Regions from separate parts of the Janthinobacterium paucivorans genome, predicted to be linked through region 1. Evidence: predicted binding sites of a transcription regulator. Region 1 holds the regulator's gene; the other holds the start of a gene.

Region 1 (7,620 bases):
TGCAACAACATGCTACTGGGTATCTTGATGGCCGGTACGGCCGAGGCGCTGAACCTGGGCGTGGCGCATGGCCTCGACCCGAAAGTGTTGTCCGATATCATGGCCAAGAGTTCGGGCCGCAACTGGACCCTGGAAGTGTACAACCCGTGGCCCGGCGTCATGGACGGCACGCCCGCTTCGCGTCATTACACGGGCGGCTTCGGCACGGCGCTGATGCTGAAAGACCTGGGCCTGGCGCAGCAGTCGGCCTTGTCGGCAAACGCGCCCACGCCATTGGGCGCCCTGGTGCGCCAGTTGTACCAGATGCATGCGCAAGCCGGTTATGCGCAGCAGGATTTCTCCAGCATCGTGCAAATGTTGCAGCCTGCTTTGCAAACGCCTGTTGCCTGAGAAATTTTGGGCAAAAAAAAGCCCGCTGGTAAAAGCGGGCTAAATCCAATTCTTGGAAGAGTTGGAGGAGACAGATGCATTATGCTGCATCGCCACATATAACTCCAATTTATCTTTCTAATATCAACTATACATTTCAGTGATATCTCTTCCCGGTAGCCGCGCAACCGCTACCGTTCCCGCAGCTCAGGCCGGATTGCAGGCGATCTTCACCGTCGTCACATTCGCTTCGCCCATGGTGCCGCCGCCCGTGCCTGGCTGTACCACGCACAGCAAACCTTTCGGCTGAACTGAGACACTGATGCCATACGGATCGCCATAGTTGACAGAGCCGGCCATGGTAAAGGCCGTGGCGTCCTTGGTCACCGCAGTGATTGTGTTACCGTTAATCAGCACCAAGCCATCCACCGTCAGGCCGGAAACCGTGCCGCCCACGGTATAGCTGTTTTGCGAGCAAACCACCGCAGCGCTGATATTGATGTAGTGACCAGCCGACCCGGAACCACCGCGGATGCCGCAAGTCATGTGGGCCGGTTGTTGTTTGACGGTGATGTTGTAGTCGGTACCATAGTCGATGCGCTTGTCAAAGGTGAATGACGTTTTGCCAGCAGGAATCGGCAAGGTGTCGCTGCCATTGGCCAGTATCAGTCCTTCATTGTTCAAGCCTGAGATCGTGCCGCTGACGTCATACGAGGCCTTGCCGCCGCAAGCGGCCAGTCCCAGGGTCAACAGCAGTGCGGCGAGTGGGCGCAAGCAGGATAACTTCATGTATTTCTCCAAAAAATAGGTGACGAATCGCAAGGATTACTGCGGCGTGCAGTCGATTGTGGCCGCGCTTGTGGCGCTCGAACCCATCGTACCGACCGTATCGCTGCCGTCGGCACTCTTTGAACCCTGGAAGCGGCACTTCAGGCCCGTTGGCTGAGTCAATATGGAAATGCCGTATGGGGCGCCGTCAGCTATCGCATCGAATTTATAGAAGTTGACACCAGCCAATGGACTGGTACCGTTGGCGCCCATGACCAGGCGCAAGCCGCCAGCACTCAGGCCCGTAATCGTACCGCTCAGGGCGTAGGTGTTGGTCGTGCAGCTGACAAAGGCCGTGCTGACGGAATAGCGCGATGCTTTGCCGCTGCCACTGCTAATACTGCAAACGGCGCCTTTGGGCTGCTGCGCGATGGTGATATCGTAGCGCTCATCTGTGTTGATCAGCTTGGTGAAAACAAAGCTGCTCTGGTTTGCGCTAACAGGCAAGCGTTCACCATTGTTCAGCAGAATCAGGCCATCTTTGGTCAGGCCGCTGACTGTGCCTTGCAGATACAGGTTGCCGCCGCTGCCGCCGCAGGCTGCCAGTGTGGCGGCGCAAGCCGCCGCCAGCATCGAGCGCAGGTACAAATTTTTCATACATTCTCCAAAACGAATTAGGTTGGGTAGCGCAACGCGGACGCTGGCGCCGCATTGGAATGGCGCCTATTTTAGTCTATCTGGCAAGCTGAATGACCTTGCCTTGTATCACCCTGTAACAATTTTTCGCCGCGAAGCGCTGGCCTGGCCCCATTACGTGAAAGCGCAGCCATGCCGGCGGCGCCGATCGGTGCGACAATACCGTCAGCCTGCGCACCGTGGCGCGGCATCTACTGTGAATCCCATGTCCCTTGCCCCTCTAAAATCGGCTGTGCCGCCCAAGGCCATCCTGTTCGATCTCGACGATACTCTGTGGCCTATCGCGCCCGTGATTGTCGCCGCCGAAACCCTGTTACACGACTGGCTGGCGACGCACGCGCCCAAGGTGGCGCAGCAGTTTTCCATCGAGGTGCTGCGCCAGCAGCGTCTGCTCATGCTCAAGGAGCAACCGCATTTCCATGGCAACTTGATCGAGTTGCGCCGCGCCGGCCTGCTGGCCGCCTTCGAGAGCGTCGGCGAGGACTGCGCCCTGGTCGAGCAAGCCCTCGTGCACTTTCTCGCCGCGCGCAACCGCGTCGAGCCGTATGACGACGTCCTGCCTGGCCTGGCCTGGATGCGCCAGCGCATGCTGGTCGGTTCGATTTCGAATGGCAATGCGGACCTTGAAGTTATCGGCCTGGCACAGCATTTCAAAGTGTCCATCGCCGCCAGCGACTTTGGCGTGGCCAAGCCCGATGCCAGCATCTTCCTGGCCGCCTGCGCCGCGCTGGACGTAGCGCCGCATGAAGCCGTGTATGTGGGCGATGACCTGTATTTCGATGTGACGGGAGCGCAAGGGGCGGGCATGCGTGCCGTCTGGATGAACCGCAAGGGCAGCGACGCCCACCTGGCTGCCGGCGTGCAGCCCGATGCCATCTGCGCCAACTTTGACGAGTTGCTGCTATGGCTGCAGCAGCAACTGGAAGATTGATCGCTGCCGGACGGGCGAACGTGCATAATACAAGCTGGCTGGCGCTGTCGGCGCAAATCTGCATGCGGCGCTTGCTACGGCGCTTACGACTTGTATTGCGACCTCTGCCACGGCCTGCATCACTCCTGGTATGACTACTTGTTTTATAGAAAATTGGCCTAATTAATTACACCATGCAACTCGATACACGCGCCCAAACACTGCTGAAAGCCCTGGTCGAGCGCTATATCGCCGACGGCTTGCCGGTCGGTTCGCGCGCCTTGTCGAAGATCTCCGGCCTGGACCTGTCGCCGGCCACGATCCGCAACATCATGGCTGATCTGGAAGAGCTCGGTTATGTTTCCAGCCCGCATACCTCGGCCGGCCGCATCCCCACGCCGCGCGGCTACCGCATCTTTGTCGACACCTTGCTGACCGTGCGGCATCTGGATGAGCACATGGTCGAGTCGCGCATGCTTCTGCAGACGCCGCAGCCGCAGAAAACCATCGCCAATGCGGCGCAGATGTTGTCGTCACTATCGCAGTTTGCCGGCGTGGTGCTCAGCCCGCGCCGGGAATCGGTGTTCCAGCAAATTGAATTCTTGCGCCTGTCAGAAAAGCGCATCTTGCTCGTCATCGTTGCCCCGGGGGGCGACGTGCAGAACCGCCTGTTGCTGACGCAGGCCGACTACACGCCGGCGCAACTGGTGCAATCGGCCAATTACATCAACCAGAATTATGGCGGCCTGTCGTTCGATGCCGTGCGCTTGCGCTTGCAGGGCGAATTGCGCCAGTTGCGCGACGACATGGGCAGCCTGATGCAGGCGGCCGTGGAAGCGGGCAGCGAAGCGATGGCCGACCATAGCGATGACATGGTCATTTCCGGCGAGCGCAATTTGCTCAGCGTGAGCGATCTGTCATCGAATATGCATTCGCTGCGTCAGATGTTCGACATGTTCGAGCAAAAAACCGGTTTGATGCAGCTGCTCGACGTGTCGAGCAAGGCGACGGGCGTGCAGATTTTTATCGGCGGCGAATCGAACCTGGTGCCGATGGATGAGATGAGCGTGGTGACGGCGCCGTATGAAGTCAACGGCAAGATCGTGGGAACGTTGGGGGTGATCGGACCGACGCGCATGGCTTACGAGCGCGTCATTCCGATCGTCGATATTACGGCTAAATTACTGTCGAGCGCGCTCAGCCATCATTGAGCGTATTGCCTTCAGCGCCGCCCGCTCCCGCAGGAGCGCCAAGCTTGGCTCAGGCAGTTTTATGCGGGCAAGCCGTCTTGACGCAGTTGCCATAAATGGCCAAGGCGTGTTCGGCGATCTTGAAGCCGCGCTCTTCGGCCACTTTTTGCTGGCGAATTTCGATTTCTTCGTCGAAGAACTCTTCGACCCGGCCACAATCGAGGCATACCAGGTGGTCGTGGTGGGAGCCCTCGTTGAGTTCGAAAATTGCCTTACCGGTTTCAAAATGGTTGCGGTTGAGTAAGCCCGCCTGCTCAAATTGCGTCAGGACACGGTAGACGGTTGCTAATCCGACATCCATATTTTCGGCCAGCAGGATCTTGTAGACATCTTCTGCCGTCAGGTGACGTACCGGGCTACTCTGGAAGATATCGAGTATCTTCAGGCGTGGCAGGGTGGCTTTCAGGCCGCTTGCCTTGAGATCACTAGGATTGTTACTCATGTTTGTTGCTCGTATGTGGGTCAGGTGCTTTATCATATAGCGTTTTGTCGGGGAGTGCCAAAATATGCATTTTTTGGCAGGCCGGTCACTCCTGGCGTTTTGTTCATCCAATTGAGGTCATTTATGCGCGTAACACCGGCTGTATTGCCATCTCTCTGGCACCGTATTTCATTTCGAGCCCCAGTCGTGGCAGGCATGGTCTGTGTCGCGCTCGCCATGTCTGGCTGCGCCAGCCGCGGCATCCTTGGCGAAAAGCCGGCCGCCAGCCAAAAAGAAGGCAAGGAAGTGGTCCCTGAGCAGGGTGCACAAACGACTACCGTTACGCCGCTGCAAAAATTCATGTGGTTTTTCTCGCCGTATCGTCCCGACATTCAACAAGGTAACTTTGTCTCCGAAGAGATGCTGGCCCAGTTGAAAGTGGGCATGACGCGCGACCAAGTGCGTTTCGTCTTTGGCACCTCGCTGCTGACCGATATTTTCCATGCCGACCGCTGGGATTATCCATTCCGCCTGGCCCGGGGCAATGGCGAAACCACCAGCAGCCGCGTGGTTGTCTACTTCGGCAAAGATGGCAAAGTTGAACGTGTCGAAGGCGGCAATTTGCCGACCGAGAAAGAATACATCAACCGTATCGCCGGTCCGTCGCCATTCGCCAAGGTTGCCAAGGCCGACGTGCCTGCCGCTGCCCTGCCATCGCCGGCGGCGCCAAGCGCCGTGCCAGCGCCGGCCGATGCCGCCCCCGCCATTCCTGTGAGCAAGCCTGACGCTGTACCGGCAGCCATCGCCGAGCCCACCAAATAAGTTGCTGTAAGAGAATAAAATGACTGAATTGAAAATCGCCATCGCTGGCGCCAGTGGCCGCATGGGCCATATCCTGATCGAAGCGGTCAGCAATGCTCCTGACGCCGTGCTCGTTGGCGCGCTCGACCGCGTTGGCTCGCCGTCCTTGGGCCAGGATGCGGCCGCCTTCCTCGGCAAGCCTGCCGGCGTGCTGATCGAGTCCAGCTTGGCTGCCGGCCTGGCGGGCGCCGCTTACCTGATCGATTTCACGCGTCCCGAAGGCACTTTGCAGCATCTGGCGTATTGCGCCGAGCACGGCATCAAGATGATCATCGGCACCACCGGTTTCGATGACGCGGGCAAGGCGGCGATTGCCGCTGCCGCCGAAAAGACGGCCATCATGTTTGCGCCGAACATGAGCGTGGGCGTGAATGTCACCATGAAGTTGCTGGAGCTGGCGGCGAAAAGCCTGTCCGAAGGCTACGACATTGAAATCATCGAAGCGCATCACCGCTTCAAGGTCGATGCGCCATCGGGCACCGCCCTGCAAATGGGAGAAGTGGTCGCCGGCGCCCTGGGCCGCGACTTGAAGGACTGCGCCGTGTACGGTCGCGAAGGCGTGACGGGCGAACGCGACCCGTCGACCATCGGCTTTGCCACCATCCGCGGTGGCGATATCGTCGGCGATCATACGGTGCTGTTTGCCGGCATCGGCGAGCGCATCGAGATCAGCCACAAATCGAGTAGCCGCATCACTTACGCCCACGGCGCCCTGCGCGCCGCACGCTTCCTGGCCGACAAGTCGAGCGGCCTGTTCGACATGCAGGACGTGTTGTCGCTGAAGAACTAAGGAACATTATGGCCACTGCGATCCTGAATGGAAAAGACATCACCGACGAAGCGAGCTTTCACGCGCAATGCGCGCCAGCCTTCGGTTTCCCCGCGTTCTACGGCAACAGCATGGATGCCTGGGTCGATTGCCTCAGCTATCTGCGCGACGATGAAAACATGACCCAGTTCCGTTTGAAACCGAACGAAGTGCTGGAAATTGTCGTGCAAGACGCGCAGGCCATGAAGGCGCAGGTGCCTGACTTGCTGGAAGAGATCACGTTCTGTATCGCCGGCATCAATGAGCGCTACGAAGATTATGGTGAAAAGCCGGCGTTGAAGCTGGTACTCAAGTGAATAGAATCGTAGGTCGGATTAGGCCCTGCGGGCCGTAATCCGACAACATTGTTGGCTGTGAAAGTCGGATTACGCGCAAGCGCTAATCCGACCTACGTCCAGACGAGCAACATTTACACTACCTTGCGTTCGCGCAAGCCGTCGATCTGGCCGCCATCGAGGCCCAGCCACTCGTGCAGCACTTCCTGCGTATGCTGCCCCAGCAACGGCGGCGGCAAGCGGTACTGCACCGGCGAGCCGGACAGGCGCACGGGATTGCCCACCAGCGCCACCGTGCCCGCTGTCGGATGCGGCATTTGCACTTTCAAGCCACGCGCGAGCACTTGCGGGTCGGCAAACACCTGGTCGATGCGGTTGACGGGGCCGCACGGCACGGCCTGTGCCTCGAAGGCGCTGATCCACTCGGCCGTCGTGCGCATGACGGTAGCTTGGCGCAGCAAGGGGATCAGGGTGGCCCGGTGCGCCACGCGCTGCGGATTGGTGGCGTAGCGTTCGTCCAGCGCCCACTCCGGATGGCCGACGATGGCGCAAAAGCGGGAAAACTGGCCATCGTTGCCGATCGCCAAAATCATGTCGCCATCGGCCGTAGGGAAGTCTTGATATGGAACAATGTTCGGATGCGCATTGCCCATGCGCTGAGGCACTTTGCCGCCGCACAAGTAATTAGCCGCCTGGTTGCCCAGGGCCGCCACTTGCACGTCGAGCAGGGCCAGGTCGATATGCTGGCCCAGGCCCGAGCGTTGCCGTTCGGCCAGCGCCGCCTGCACGGCGATGGTCGCATACAGGCCCGTCATGATATCCGTTTGCGCCACGCCCACTTTTTGCGGCCCGGCGCCTGGCTGGCCATCGGGCAAGCCCGTGATGCTCATCAGGCCGCCCATGCCCTGGATCAAAAAGTCATAGCCGGCGCGCGCCGCATACGGGCCATCCTGTCCAAAGCCCGTGATGGAGCAGTAGACCAGGCGAGGATTGAGCGCCATGAGGCTGGCCGCGTCTAAACCGTATTGCTTCAAACCGTCCAGCTTGAAGTTTTCCAGCAATACATCCGCTTCGCCAGCCAGCTTGCGCACCAGCGCCTGGCCTTCAGGGGCAGCCAGGTCGATGCACAGCGAGCGCTTGTTGCGGTTGGCGCACTGAAAATAAGCGGCCTCGGCCGTATCGCGGCCGTCTTCATCTTTCAGATACGGCGGCCCCCAGGAGCGCGTGTCGTCGCCGCGTCC
Region 2 (7,620 bases), on a different contig from region 1:
ATCATGGCAATCAGTCTGCAAAAAGGCGGCAACGTCAACCTGAGCAAGGAAGCCCCTGGCCTGTCGAAAATGATCATCGGCCTGGGCTGGGATGCCCGCGCCACCGATGGCGCCGCGTTCGACATCGACGGTTCCGCGTTCCTGTTGAAGGCCGACGGCAAGGTACGCGCCGACGTCGACATGATTTTCTACAACAACCTGAAATCGAGCGACGCTTCCGTCACCCACTCGGGCGACAACACCACCGGCGCCGGCGATGGCGACGATGAAACCGTCATCGTCGACCTGGCCAAGGTACCAGCCGAGATCGACAAGATTGCCGTCTGCGTGACGATACACGATGCCGAGGCACGCAAGCAAAACTTTGGTATGGTGTCCAAAGCGTACGTGCGTTGCGTGAACGCCAACGGCAACACGGAAATCGCCCGCTTCGACCTGTCGGAAGACGGTTCGGCGGAAACGGCCATGGTCTTTGGTGAAATCTACCGCAATGGCGCCGATTGGAAATTCAAGGCCATCGGCCAGGGCTACAAGGGCGGTTTAGGTCCTTTGGCAGCGTCGTTCGGTGTTGGCGTTTAAGTTGTAGAGTCAGGGCGGTCCGCAGTGCGGGCCGGCACCATCATCACCTAGTTGAAGAAGGAATAGGTATGCCAGTTTTCAATATTACCGGGGACGTCGATCCGTTTCTGCATGTGTCGCTGGCCAAGGGCGAGAAGATTTATTGCGAATCTAACGCGATGGTGATGATGGAAACCAATCTTGAGCTGAAAGGCAAGATGACGGGCGGCATCGGCGCTGCGCTGATGCGCACCTTTGCCAACGGCGAATCGTTCTTTCAGCAGCATATCGAGGCCGTGCGGGGCGACGGCGATTGCCTGCTGTCGCCCACCTTGCCCGGCGCGATGCGGGTGCTTGATGTGGGCAAGGAGCTCGGTGCCCAGCAATACATGATCAGTGACGGCGCCTTCGTGGCGGCCAGTGCAGGCGTGGAATTGAAGGTGCGCACGCAAAGCCTGGGTAATGCGCTGTTTGCCCAGAGCGGTGGTTTTTTCATCACCGAGACGGCAGGCAGCGGCCAATTGGCGGTGTCTGGTTTTGGCGCCATGTCGATACTCGAAGTGACGCCTGGCAAGGACGTGGTGATTGATAACTCGCACGTCGTATGCTGGGATAGCAGCCTGCAATATGAAATTTCCATGACGACCGGCAGTAGCGGTGGCTTTCTGGGCAATCTGATCAATAGCCAGACCAGCGGCGAGGGCATGGTGCTGAAATTTTCAGGCACGGGGAAAATCCTCGTGTGCTCGCGTAACCGCGCAGCCTTCCTCGCCTGGACACAAAGCAAGCCGGCGTAATTAGTACTTGATGCAACTAAACAAACAGGAGCAATGCGTATGTCTGTCAATTTGAGCAAGGGCCAGAAGATTTCTCTGGACAAAGAAGCTGGTACCACCCTGAGCCGTATCACCATGGGCCTGGGATGGGATGCGGTCAAGACCAAGGGTTTCCTTGGCTTCGGTTCGAAGACCGAAGCGGTCGACCTGGACGCTTCGTGCGTCATGTTCGACGAGAACAAGAGCACGTCCGATATCGTCTGGTTCCGCCAGCTGAAAAGCAAGGACGGCAGCATCGTTCATACGGGCGACAACCGCACGGGCGCAGGCGATGGCGACGACGAACAGATCAATGTTGATCTGTCGAGCGTGCCGGCGCATGTGAAAAGCCTGGTCTTCACCGTCAACAGCTTTACCGGCCAGAACTTCGCGCAGGTAGAAAACGCCTATTGCCGCATCTTGAATGCCAGCAATAACCAGGAAGTCGCGCGTTTCAACCTGTCTGTGCAAGGTTCCCACACGGCACAGATCATGGCCAAGTTGTATCGCCATAACGGCGAATGGAAGATGCACGCCATCGGCGAAAACGGCAACGGTCGCACCTTCGACGACCTGATGCCGCAGATTGCTGTGCATCTATAAACGTCAGGCCAAATCTGCTGCGCGCCGCGATTTGCGGCCTGCGATGCTCACTGTGCCTACGCACAGCTGCGCTTCTCGGCCACAACTCGCCTACGCTCGCGACGATTTTGCCAGACGTTATTAAGGAGCAGTACGCAGCGGGCGGGGGACGGACCGGATACCGGCCATTGTCCGCTGCTCTACATTGAAGGAGAGTATGTTGTGATGCGATTGCTGATAGCCTTGCTACTGCCGTGTCTCACGTTTTTTATGCTGGGGCGCCCGCTGGCCGGTGCCGCCGCCTTGATCTTGCAGTGCACTGTGATCGGCTGGGTGCCGGCGGCCCTGTGGGCCCTGTACACGGTGAACCAGCATAAAACGGAGCAGGAATTGGAAGGTGCATTAAGCCGCAGCTACATGCGCAGGCGTAGTCGGTTGATCTAAATCAGCCGGGCGCTTGGAATCCTTGCGCTAATGACACTCACGATTCATCGTGCGTGTCATTTTTTTAGCTGGAAAAATATCGATGCGACATAACATTTTCACCGCTTCATTTTGCTGAAGATAGCGCTGACACCCGAGGACGCGCGATTGCCTGTCTTCGAGGGGTAGTCTGCGCGCCCTGGCGTTTAGCCGGCGGGCGCGCCCTGCGTGATTTTTACTTTGACCCGATACGTGGGCGCGGCCTCGTTCAGCGCCGGCGGCGTGGCCGGGTCGACGTCGAGCAGCGTGAACGTCAAGTGCTGGACGCTGACGGAACTGGCGGCACCGGGCATGGAATCGGACAACACGATGTCCGTGGCGCCCGCGCTGTTGCGCAAACTGAAGCTGTAGCTGACGTAGCCTTTCCACACGCATACGGCGCCCTTGCGGCAGCGGCTGTCGTTGACACGCTCCAGTTTCAGGGTATCGGTGGCCGTGATGGCAACCTGTTCGCCCGGCGAGAGCACGTGGCTGACGCTACGTGGTGTGTTTTCCGCCTCGCCGGCGCTGCCAGCCGCGCCGCAGCCAGACAGCATTGCCAGGCAGGCGATCAGCAGGGAGAGCAGCAGCGGAAGCAGCAGGGTACGATCAGAGCCGTTTAAATAAGCCATGTTTTTCCTTTCAGGTAAAGCGTCCCCGGCGTGGCGTCCACGCATGGGATAATGATAGCAAAATGATATTTCTGCGGCGCCCCATTGGCGCGTGGCGAATGAATTGATGCGCCGGCCCACGCGGCACGCCGATTACTGCGTAGAATGGCTGTTTTGAAAATCAGGAAACAACCATGAAAAAAACTGCCCTGGCGAAAAGCGATGCCAAGAAACTGATGGGAAAGATGAATGTTCCCGGCGCCGGTGCATTCGGTAAGGAAGCGGTGGTCATCGACCGTCGCGAGCAGCGCAAGCGCGATCAGGCGCTGGGCCTGGTGCCATTCGCCGTCAAGCTGAACAGCGATCTGGTCTTGCAATTGCAGACCCTGGCCAAGGAGCGCGATGCGGATCTGAATGAACTGGTCGCTGAAACCTTGCTCAAGGGCCTGGCTGCAGCTTAATCGCCTGCCATGTTTATCTGTTGATAAACATCAAGTCATAAAACTAAAAGGCGCCTTGCGGCGCCTTTTGCATTGCGGCATTGCTTGTGCTTACACGTAGGCGGCCAGCGCGCCCTTCATTTTTTTCAGCGCCGCCACTTCGATCTGGCGGATGCGCTCGGCCGATACGCCGAATTCTTCTGCCAAAGCATGCAGGGTGGCGCCAGAACCATCGTCGTTGGCCAGCCAGCGCGCTTCGATGATGCGGCGCGAACGGGCGTCCAGCTTCGACAGTGCCGTTTCCAGGCCTTCCGATTGCAGGCGCGTCACCTGTTTCGCTTCCAGTACCTTGGTCGGCTCGCTATGTTCCGACGCCAGGTAGGCGATTGGCGAGAACTTGTCGTCTTCATCGTCGGTCGGCGATTCCAGGGCGATATCGCGGCCGCTCAAGCGCGTTTCCATCTCGATCACTTCTTCGCGCTTGACGTCGAGCAGCTTGGCCAGTGCATCGATCTGTTTGGGCGTCATCGCATCGAGGCCCGTCTTGTGGCTGCGCAGGTTGAAGAACAGTTTGCGTTGTGCCTTCGTCGTTGCCACCTTGACCAGACGCCAGTTTTTCAGGATGTACTCGTGCATCTCGGCTTTCACCCAGTGCATGGCGTACGATACCAGGCGCACGCCCTGGTCCGGGTCGAAGCGCTTTACGGCTTTCATCAAGCCGATATTACCTTCTTGAATCAGGTCGGCGTGTGGCAAGCCATAGCCCAGGTAGCCACGCGCAATCGAGACCACCAGGCGCAGGTGCGACAGCACCAGTTCTTGCGCGGCAGCCAAGTCGTTTTTTTCGCGCAAGCGTTTTGCCAGCGAAATTTCTTCGTCGTGGGTCAACATGGGCAGGCGGTTCACGGCCGAGATATAGGCGTCGATATTGCCCAGATTGCCAGTGAAGCCGAGGCCCAGTGCATTATTTTTGGTCGGAACCAATGCGGACGTTGCGGACATCATAGTCATGCTTTCTCCCTCGTAGTCTTGCTTTGTTCCAGTCGGCCATGTCACGCGACATGGCCCGATTGTCTGTTCAGTTTTGCGTATTCGGTCTTGTACTTTGCGGATCGTGGCGCCACCTATATCTGGCGCTGATGGGGCTGATGGCGGTTCTGCGCTTGGTATGTGCTTATATTAGCACTCTCTGCTTGAGAGTGCCAATCAGCACTTTTAATCATCCCGATAGCCTAAATGCTATGACGATTCATCTGCCAATAATTTTTACAAAAGGCACCCCCAGGGCGCTTGACCACCTTAGTATGCGCCCTTTCGGACGCGCCCGAAAGGGCCGCACGGCGCTTGGCGACAACAGGGCTAGTCTACGGTCGCAAGCTGAAGAGTAGCTTAATAATACTTGCTAAACATCAAGATAATTAGCGTATCGGATAGCGCCCGACAAGTGGCGCTGTGGCGCTGTGACGCATGGCGGCGCCAGCGGCGCCGCCATGGAAGGGCAGGTCAGTTCAGGCGCGCCAGATGGCGCTGCACGCAGAGGAAGGCGCCGATCAGGCCCAGGCCGGCGCTGACGGCCAGCAAGCCCGCCATCGGCAGCGGTGCCAGCGGCACCAACTGGAATTCAGACGCATACAGGCGGGCAAATTCGGCAATCGCACTATTGAGTGGCTGCAACGCAAGCGCTACGGCGCCCAGGGCCAGCGCACCGGCGCACAGGCCCAGCAGGGCGCCCGTGTAATAGAAGGGGCGGTGGATGAAGGTATCGGTGGCGCCGATCAATTTCGAGATGCTGATTTCATCGCGCTGCTGCATCACTTGCAGGCGGATGGTATTGAAGACGACGGCGATCACGGCCACACCCAGGGTAATGGCGAGCAGCAACAATACTAGGCGCAGCACGCCCAGCAGGGCCGCCAGGCGCTTGACCCAGGCCGAATCGACTTGCGCCGACTCCACGAATGGCAGGTGGCGCAATTGTTCTGCCACCGCATCGACATCCTGCGCTTCGCTGGCGCTGCCGAACGCATCGAGCTTTAGCACATAGCTGTCGGGTAGGGGATTGTCACCCAGGGTGCTGAGCACGTCGGCCAGGCCATTCTTGTTTTTTAGCGAGTCGAGCGCCTGTTCACGCGGGATGAAGACGATCTTCGCCTGTTGCGCGCCGACGATCTTGCGCATGGCGCTGGCCAGGGCCACTGCTTGTTCGCGCGGTGTGCTTATTTTCAAGAAAACGCTGATTTCCGGGTCGACCGACATTTGTTCCGACATGGGGCGCACATTGTCGAGCATGGTCAAGCCGGCGAATGGCAGCGACAGGGCGATGGCAACGACGACGACGTTCAACAAAAAGCCGCCCGGCGACTTGCGCAAATGGATCAGCGCCGAGCCGAGCGCAAAGCGGTGTTGACGGAACCAGCCTCTCATGCCTGCTCTCCCTGTGCGTCGTCCGGGTTGAGGGGCGGGGCGAAATCGGGATCGGGCGGTGCGAAGACGGGCGCCTGCGTGGCCTTGTCGATGGCTACCAGTTGGCCGTTTTTCAAGTGGATCACGCGGGCGGCGGCGTCGAGCATCTGTTCGTCATGGCTGGAAATGAGGCAGGTCACGCCCACCGAATGAAACGCTTTCAGGGCGTCGAGCACTTTGTTGGCGCTGGCGCGGTCGAGGTTGGCCGTCGGTTCGTCGGCCAGGATGATCTGTGGCCGGTTGACGATGGCGCGCGCGATCGAGACGCGCTGCTGTTCGCCGCCCGACAGCGACAGGGGGCGCGCCATGGCGCGGTCCAGCAGGCCCACCTTGTCAAGGGCCGCGCGCGCGCGCTGCTCGGCGGCCGCCTTGTGTGCGCCCACGACCAGCAGCGGCAGCATCACGTTGGCCAGGATGGAGCGGTCGTTCAATAATTTTTGCTGCTGGAAGATCAGGCCCATGTTGCGGCGCAGGAAGGGGACGCCCGCTGGCTTGATCTTTGCCATGTCCTGGCCATTGACGATCAGCTTGCCCGAGCTGGGGCGTTCCATGGCGGCGATCATTTTCAGCAGGGTTGACTTGCCGGCGCCGGACGGGCCGGCCAGGAAGACCAGCTCGCCTTTGGCAATACTCAGCGAAATGTCGCTGAGCGCCACGGCGTCGGAAGAGTATTGCTTGGAGACGTGCTGAAATTCAATCATGTATAGGCTTATCCGAGCAGCGCTTCGACAAATTCGGCAGCCACGAAAGGCTGCAAGTCTTCAATTTTCTCACCGATGCCGATGAAATACACAGGCACCGGGCGCACGCGGGCAATCGCCGCCAGCACGCCGCCCTTGGCGGTCCCGTCCAGCTTGGTGATCACCAGGCCGCTCAGCTGCAGGGCATCGTCGAAGGCCTTGACTTGTGTCAACGCGTTCTGCCCCGTATTGCCATCGATGACGAGCAGTATTTCATGCGGCGCACCGTCCATGCCTTTGCCGATCACACGCTTGATTTTCTTCAATTCTTCCATCAAGTGTAACTGTGTCGGCAAGCGCCCTGCCGTGTCGACCATGACCACGTCGATGCCGCGCGCTTTCGCCGATTGCACCGAGTCGTAGGCCACGGCGGCCGGGTCGCCCGATTCTTGCGAGATGACGGTGACGTTGTTGCGCTCGCCCCAGACCATCAATTGTTCGCGCGCGGCGGCGCGGAAGGTGTCGCCCGCGGCCAGCAGCACGGATTGATTATTTGACTGCATGTGCTTGGCCAGCTTGCCGATGGTAGTGGTCTTGCCGGCGCCATTCACGCCCGAAATCATCATCACCAGCGGCTTGTGGCGGCCCAGCTCGAAGCGTTTTTCCAGCGGGCTCAAGAGGTCGATCAACAGCACCTTCAGCGCGGCCTTGACGGCGGCGGCGTCGAGCAGCTTGTCTTCCTTGACCTTTTTCTTCAATGCCGTCAGCAAGAATTCGGTGGCGTCGATGCCCGCGTCGGACATCAGTAGCGCCGCTTCCAGCTCTTCGTACAGCGCGTCGTCGATCTTCGCGCCGACGAACAGCACGGATAAGGTGTTCGAGGTTTTCGACAGGCCGGCCTTCAGGCGCGTCATCCACGATTTTTTCTCGGGTTCAGCGGCCACGATCACGGGCACGAGCTCGGCCGGCGCGCCGCTCAGGGGAGCAGCACCCGGCTGCGCGGCAGGCG

The links. Region 1 encodes HrcA, which represses chaperone genes, less so after heat shock. Its sites were predicted from a motif close to TTAGCACTCNNNNNNNNNGAGTGCTAA; they were not measured.
Region 2: a site for HrcA is predicted at 4,648-4,674, ahead of rpoH (RNA polymerase sigma factor RpoH). Genes of this name have one in related genera too.

What each region holds. Positions count from the first base shown of each region.
Region 1 is NZ_JBNYXR010000015.1:114,274-121,893, forward strand. It holds gene mmsB (3-hydroxyisobutyrate dehydrogenase) at 1-390, shown strand, start outside; gene ACQ4V8_RS17535 (hypothetical protein) at 577-1,158, opposite strand; gene ACQ4V8_RS17540 (hypothetical protein) at 1,195-1,794, opposite strand; gene ACQ4V8_RS17545 (HAD family hydrolase) at 2,039-2,764, shown strand; gene hrcA (heat-inducible transcriptional repressor HrcA) at 2,938-3,954, shown strand; gene fur (ferric iron uptake transcriptional regulator) at 4,004-4,435, opposite strand; gene ACQ4V8_RS17560 (outer membrane protein assembly factor BamE) at 4,652-5,236, shown strand; gene dapB (4-hydroxy-tetrahydrodipicolinate reductase) at 5,256-6,065, shown strand; gene ACQ4V8_RS17570 (barstar family protein) at 6,074-6,400, shown strand; gene ACQ4V8_RS17575 (CaiB/BaiF CoA transferase family protein) at 6,514-7,620, opposite strand, start outside.
Region 2 is NZ_JBNYXR010000017.1:64,961-72,580, reverse strand. It holds gene ACQ4V8_RS18670 (TerD family protein) at 4-579, shown strand; gene ACQ4V8_RS18665 (TIGR00266 family protein) at 648-1,355, shown strand; gene ACQ4V8_RS18660 (TerD family protein) at 1,395-1,976, shown strand; gene ACQ4V8_RS18655 (hypothetical protein) at 2,181-2,399, shown strand; gene ACQ4V8_RS18650 (hypothetical protein) at 2,585-3,049, opposite strand; gene ACQ4V8_RS18645 (hypothetical protein) at 3,223-3,489, shown strand; gene rpoH (RNA polymerase sigma factor RpoH) at 3,580-4,473, opposite strand; gene ftsX (permease-like cell division protein FtsX) at 4,972-5,892, opposite strand; gene ACQ4V8_RS18630 (cell division ATP-binding protein FtsE) at 5,889-6,632, opposite strand; gene ftsY (signal recognition particle-docking protein FtsY) at 6,641-7,620, opposite strand, start outside.